2 regions of the Serratia sp. TSA_198.1 genome follow, and region 2 is predicted to be linked to the other one. Evidence: predicted binding sites of a transcription regulator. Region 2 holds the regulator's gene; the other holds the start of a gene.
What was found. The regulator ArgR, encoded in region 2, controls arginine synthesis, uptake and breakdown. The targets are predictions, from matches to a motif close to ANTGAATAAAAATACANT.
Positions count from the first base shown of each region.

Region 1 (3,416 bases), on a different contig from region 2:
CACCACCATACCATCGGTGATGATGCCTTGGGCAATCAGTTGTTCCGCTTTTTGTGCCGTCATTTCTGCAATGCGTTGCCCTTTCCCGTCGAGAATGCCACTGACATCCGACAGCAGGATCAAATCCGCACCCAGCGTGGCGGCCAGGGCCGTCGCCGCCTGATCGGCGTTCACATTCATTAATTCCCCTTCGGCGGTGATGCCGATAGAGCTGATCACCGGCAGGTAGCCGGCACCCAGCAGGGTATTGAGCAGCACCGGTGAACCCGGCTGTGCGTTGCCTACGTGGCCCAGCGCCGGATCGAGTTGGGTCACGGAAACGCTGCCGCCGTCCGCCAGGCTCAGGCCCACCGCATTGATCCGGTGCTTGATGGCCCACGCCAGCAGGGTCTTGTTGGCAGTACCGGCCAGCGCGCCGGTAATGATGTCGATCTGGTCAGCAGGGGTCACCCGCAGGCCGTTTTTCTTCACCACCGGCAGAGAAAGTTGTTTCATCAACTCATCCACCAGGCAACCGCCGCCGTGAACGATAACCAGCGGGCGCTGATGCTGCTGACGGTAGCTGTCCAGGGCGGTGAATAAACGCTCCAGCGCCTCTTCACTGTCTAATAACACGCCACCTAACTTGATAATTAACGGATTCATCGCTGTTTACATCCCACGCTGGTTATTCATTAAAGTAATGACTGGGTTTCCGGGAACCCAAAACGGATATTCAGGCATTGCACCGCCTGAGCGGCCGCGCCTTTCAACAGGTTGTCTTCCGCCGCTACGGCGATCAGGTGTTCGCCCTGAACGGCAAAGCCGATATCGCAGAACGGCAGGCCCACCACCGCTTTCAATGCCGGCACGCCTTTGTCGTACAGCCGCACCAGCGGTTTGTCGTCATAGGCGGCGTGATAGGCAGCGGCCACGTCCTGCGCGGTAACGCCGGCTTTCAAGCGGCAGGTGATGGTTTCGAGAATACCACGCGGGAAGTTACCCAAATGTGGCGTGAAGATGACCGGTACACCCAGATGCGCAACGATTTCCGGGTGATGACGGTGGTTGAAGATGCCGTACGGCTGCAAGCTTACTTCACAGAAACTGGTGGTCACGCTGGCTTTGCGGCCCGCGCCGCTGACGCCGCTGGTGGCGTTGATGACCGGCCATTGGTCAGGGTTCAGCAACTGTTGGTCGATCAAGGGTTTCAGCGCCAGCTGCGCCGCCGTCGGGTAGCAGCCAGGTACGGCGATCAGTTGCGCCTGTTTGATTTTTTCGCTCTGCCACTCCGCCAGGCCATACACCGCCTGATCCAGCAGCTCAGGATGCTGATGCTCGAAACCGTAGTACTGGGTATAGAAACCGGCGTCTTTCACGCGGAACGCACCGGACAGATCGAACACCACACAGCCCGCAGCCAGGAACAAAGGCGCGATATCGTGACTGACCTCGTGCGCCGTGGCCAGGAACACCACGTCGATGCCATCGGCGGCGGCAGCCACGTCAACCAGCGGTTGTAACGGCAGATCGACGATGCCTTTTAACTGGGGATGCAAATCAGAAAGCAATTTTCCTGCATCTGCACTTTGCGCTGAAACCGCTAATGCGGTTATGTTCATATGTGGGTGACGATTCAGGTAAGCCGTGAGCTCCGCTCCGGCGTAACCGCTGGCACCAACGATCAGCGTATTCAACATGTGGCCTTTCACCTTCTTGGCTTACGAGTGGTCGTATTCGACTCAGGTAACCGGGCTCACCAGCGTTGTTTCGCCGTTCACCCACGTGGTCGAGCGTTGATGTTTTTATAATCATCCGGGAATCGGGTTCCCTTACGCTCTAGCTTACTGTATTTTTATTCAAAATAAATGCATGAATATTGATACTACCCTAACCAAAGGCTGTCAACAGTGAAGATGAAATTACCTCCATTTATTGAGCTGTACCGGGCGTTGATCGCCACTCCGTCGATCAGTGCCACCGATGGCGCCCTCGATCAGAGTAATGAAGCGTTAATCAACTTGCTGGCCGGATGGTTTGCCGATTTGGGCTTTCGCGTCGACGTACAGCCGGTGCCCGATACCCGCAACAAATTCAACCTGCTCGCCAGCATCGGCGAAGGCAGCGGCGGCCTGCTTTTGGCGGGCCACACCGACACCGTACCTTATGACGAAGGCCGCTGGACGCGCGATCCCTTCACCCTGACCGAACACGACAATAAGCTGTACGGTCTGGGCACTGCGGACATGAAAGGCTTCTTTGCCTTTATTCTGGATGCCGTGCGCGACATCGATGCCGGCAAACTGACCAAGCCGCTGTATATTCTGGCCACCGCAGATGAAGAAACGACGATGGCCGGCGCACGTTATTTCGCCGCCTCGACCGCCATCCGCCCGGATTTCGCCATTATCGGCGAGCCCACCTCACTGCAACCGGTGCGCGCGCACAAAGGGCATATGGCCAACGCCATCCGCATTGTCGGCCAGTCCGGCCACTCGAGCGACCCGGCGCGCGGCGTCAACGCCATCGATTTGATGCACGAAACCATTGGCCGCCTGATGGAACTGCGCAAAACGTTGCAGGAGCGCTACAACAATCCGGCATTCGCCGTGCCTTATCCGACGATGAACTTCGGCCATATCAGCGGCGGCGATGCAGCCAACCGCATCTGCGCCTGTTGTGAATTGCACCTGGATATTCGCCCGCTGCCGGGCATGACGCTCGACAATATCAACGAGCTGATGCACCAGACGCTGGAGCCGGTCAGCCAGCGCTGGCCGGGCCGCCTGAACATTGAGGAACTGCATGCCTCGGTCCCGGGCTACGAGTGCCCGACCGATCATCATATGGTGGCAGTGATTGAGAAACTGCTGGGCACCCGCACTCAGGTGGTCAACTACTGCACCGAAGCACCGTTCGTCCAGCAGGTGTGCCCGACGCTGGTGCTTGGCCCGGGGTCAATCAACCAGGCGCACCAGCCGGATGAATACATCGATACGGCGTTTATCGAGCCGACGCGCAAGCTGCTGGGCCAGTTGGTCGAGCACTTTTGCCATCAATAAACCTGACACAAGGTAGGGGTAATGATTTATCATCGCCCTACCTATTAAGAAGTACCAAAACAATATAATAAGCCAGACTGATAACCGGCGCGCCGTAATTAAATTTCAGAAAAGGCGCCGATTTTGATGTTTTTTTGCTAAAAATAGTGTCAATTGACGATTGGACAGGAACGTGGCGAGATGAAACAGGCGCTCTTCGCCTGACACGTGAAATTTACTTACAAGATAAAAAATCATACAGAACTGGGCCAGGGGTTATATGAACGAACAATATTCGGCAATGCGAAGTAATGTCAGTATGCTCGGCAAATTGCTCGGCGATACCATCAAAGATGCGCTGGGCGAGCATATTCTCGATCGCGTTGAAACTATCCG
Region 1 is NZ_JBQZFP010000010.1:108,889-112,304, reverse strand. It holds gene argB (acetylglutamate kinase) at 1-645, opposite strand, end outside; gene argC (N-acetyl-gamma-glutamyl-phosphate reductase) at 675-1,679, opposite strand; gene argE (acetylornithine deacetylase) at 1,896-3,041, shown strand; gene ppc (phosphoenolpyruvate carboxylase) at 3,301-3,416, shown strand, end outside.
Region 1: a site for ArgR is predicted at 1,826-1,843, ahead of argC (N-acetyl-gamma-glutamyl-phosphate reductase). Genes of this name have one in related genera too.

Region 2 (3,416 bases):
GCGGGCATATTTGCCGTCACCTTCCACATAAGCACATTCCACCACGCCCGCTTCGCCTTGCAGCGCACGAACCAGAGACAGGCCGAAACGCGCCGCCGCCTGACCCATTGACAGAGTTGCGGACCCGCCGCCGGCTTTGGCTTCAACCACTTCAGTACCCGCATTCTGGATACGCTTGGTCAGATCCGCCACTTCCTGCTCGGTAAAGCTCACGCCCGGGATCTGTGACAACAGTGGCAGAATGGTCACGCCAGAATGCCCGCCGATAACCGGCACGTTCAGCTCTTCCGGCTGTTTGCCTTTCAGCTCAGCCACGAAGGTGTTGGAACGGATGATATCCAGCGAGGTCACGCCAAACAGTTTGTTTTTGTCGTAAACACCGGCTTTCTTCAGCACTTCTGCCGCGATTGCCACGGTGGTGTTTACCGGGTTGGTGATAATGCCGATGCAGGCTTTCGGGCAGGTTGTTGCCACTTGCTGGATCAGATTACGCACGATGCCTGCGTTGACATTGAACAGATCTGAACGATCCATACCAGGTTTACGCGCAACGCCGGCAGAAATCAGCACTACGTCTGCACCATGCAGAGCCGGAGTAGCATCTTCGCCGCTGAAGCCTTTGATTTTAACTGCGGTAGGGATGTGGCTTAAGTCGACGGCAACGCCTGGGGTAACGGGGGCAATGTCGTAGAGAGAGAGTTCAGAACCTGAAGGAAGCTGGGTTTTGAGTAGAAGGGCGAGGGCCTGGCCGATACCGCCAGCAGCACCGAGAACTGCAACTTTCATCCTATACTCCTTTATTATCTTAAATATATAAAGCGCCGTGAATATGTTGGTTACGGACCTTAAATTATTACACCTTTAAAAACAATCTCTTAACAGTCTGTTTGAGAGCTGGCGCAATAAAACAGCCGATGTCGCGCTCATTTTAAATTAAATGGCTTACACATTAAGGGCATAGCGCACATTAATCAAAAATAGTGCGAGGTTATTCACAAGCAAGTTAACCGGCGGTTACATTACACCCTTACACAACATCAGAACAACATCATTTTAATAACATTTTCTTTACCGCCACGGGCCGCTTTTTCGGTCGCTGAAAGGGCATATTCATGGGGTACGGATTTTGTTAAAATCCCGCCCTTTCCTCATTGTCCGGGTAGCATTGTTTTCTTCGGACGTCCTTTTATTGCATAAAAATTCATTTATATGCATAATAATCACTTCTATTGTCAACATTCCACGGTGCAAAATGCGTAATCCCGCAAAGCAGGAAGATCTGATCAAGGCGTTTAAAGCGTTATTGAAAGAAGAAAAATTCAGTTCTCAAGGCGAGATCGTTTTGGCGCTGCAAGAAGAAGGCTTCGAAAACATCAACCAATCCAAAGTATCGCGCATGCTGACCAAGTTCGGCGCGGTGCGTACCCGCAATGCCAAAATGGAAATGGTGTATTGCCTTCCAGCCGAGCTCGGCGTGCCGACCACTACCAGCCCACTGAAAAATTTGGTACTGGATGTCGATCATAACGATGCCGTAGTGGTCATTCATACCAGCCCCGGCGCCGCACAGCTGATCGCCCGCCTGCTGGATTCCCTGGGTAAATCCGAAGGTATACTCGGCACCATCGCCGGTGACGACACCATTTTCGTTACCCCGGCCAGCAGCTTTACCGCTCGCCAACTGTACGAAGCCATTCTGTCGCTGTTCGAACAAGAGTTATGATGCTCAACGCTAACAAAATGCGACTGACGGTCGCGTTTTGTTAGCGCTTCTTTAACCCTGTCTTTACCTTTCCCCCGCGCCCTACCACGTTTAAAACCTGATTTCCGCCTTGTTACGACACATTCCAATGACATTTATATAAAGCCAGCGATAGCTGCTGCCCTTTTCCGCACATTTGGTCAAAAACACTTACCTTATTGAAATTACATAAATTTAACATCAAAAGAACGTTTTATGAGCGCTTTTTATTCCATATGGTTATTAAAAATAAGAGGCGCCATAATAAAGTTTCACTAGAAACTGTTAGCTAGCTATTAATTTTTAGGGTTACTAGATGTATACTCATTTCCGTGACGTAAATCACAGTTCATTGGAACTGATAAAAGAATACGATAAGGTGAGATCATGAAAATTAAAGCTACTGTTGCAACACTAAGCCTCCTGTCTGTGCTTTCCTTTGGCGCATTTGCAGCACAATCCGTTGATGCAGATCAGGCAGCCAAACTGCAGTCCGCAGGCACCATTACCGTCAGCGGCATTGCCGGCACCCCTTCAGATATCCGTCAGGCGCTGTCTGAAAAAGCCGATGCCCGTGGCGCGACCGCTTACCGTGTGATCGAAGCGCGTAACGAAGGCAACTACCACGCTACGGCTGAAATTTATAAATAAGACCCCGGCATTACCCGGCAACGGGCAATAAATCTCTGGAAACCAGCATTACCGATAACAGCTTTCAAGAATAATAAACGCTGTAAAGCCCTTCCTGGCTGTTATCGCAACAGGACCCACGACCATGAACATGAAAATTACCCTCGCTGCAATTAGCCTGATGTCTGCCCTTTCGTTCGACGCTTCAGCCGCTACGTTGATCACCAATGACCAGGCCGCTGATCTTCAGTCTGTCGGCACCATTACCGCCAGTGGCGTAGCCGGCGCACCTTCGGATATTCGTCAGGCGTTGTCCGACAAAGCCGATAAGCAAGGCGCTAAAGCGTACCGAGTGATCGAAGCCTACGAAAACGGCAACTGGCACGCGACTGCCGAAATCTACAAATAACAATTCAGAGAGCGCGGTTGCCGAACTGATTACCCTCGTCACTGCCACTGCCGAGTTCTGTGGTAACCACTGATTCTCTGAAGAAGTCTCGTCGTCCTATCCGACGAACCCCGTTGCCCTCGCTCGCGAGGGCTTTTTTATAGGCGAAAAAAAGGGCCGCAAACGGCCCTTTCTCGAATTAACCCTGTCGATCAGTAGGTGACTTTCGGCTCTGGCTTGTTGGCCAGTGCCTCCAGCAGCCGATCGTGGATCCCGCCGAACCCACCGTTGCTCATCACCAGGATATGGTCACCCGGCTGGGCGGTTCTCACAATCATGTCCACCAAGGTGCCGAGATCGGCACTCCAGTGGGCCGGCTGCACGCAGGCTTCCGCCACTTCCGCCACCTGCCAGGGAATATGATGCGGCTGGAACAGGAATACCTCATCGGCGCGGCCAAGCGATGGCGCCAAATCGTTCTTGCTGATACCCATTTTCATGGTATTGGAACGTGGTTCAAGCACCGCCAGAATACGGGCAGTGCCGCCCACTTTACCGCGTAGGGCGGCCAGGGTCGCCAGGATCGCCGTTGGGTGATGCGCAAAATCGTCATACACCGTGACGCCATTGGCTTCACCGCGCAACTCCAGGCGGCGA
Region 2 is NZ_JBQZFP010000003.1:479,449-482,864, forward strand. It holds gene mdh (malate dehydrogenase) at 1-786, opposite strand, end outside; gene argR (transcriptional regulator ArgR) at 1,253-1,723, shown strand; gene yhcN (peroxide/acid stress response protein YhcN) at 2,129-2,392, shown strand; gene yhcN (peroxide/acid stress response protein YhcN) at 2,517-2,780, shown strand; gene mpl (UDP-N-acetylmuramate:L-alanyl-gamma-D-glutamyl-meso-diaminopimelate ligase) at 2,972-3,416, opposite strand, start outside.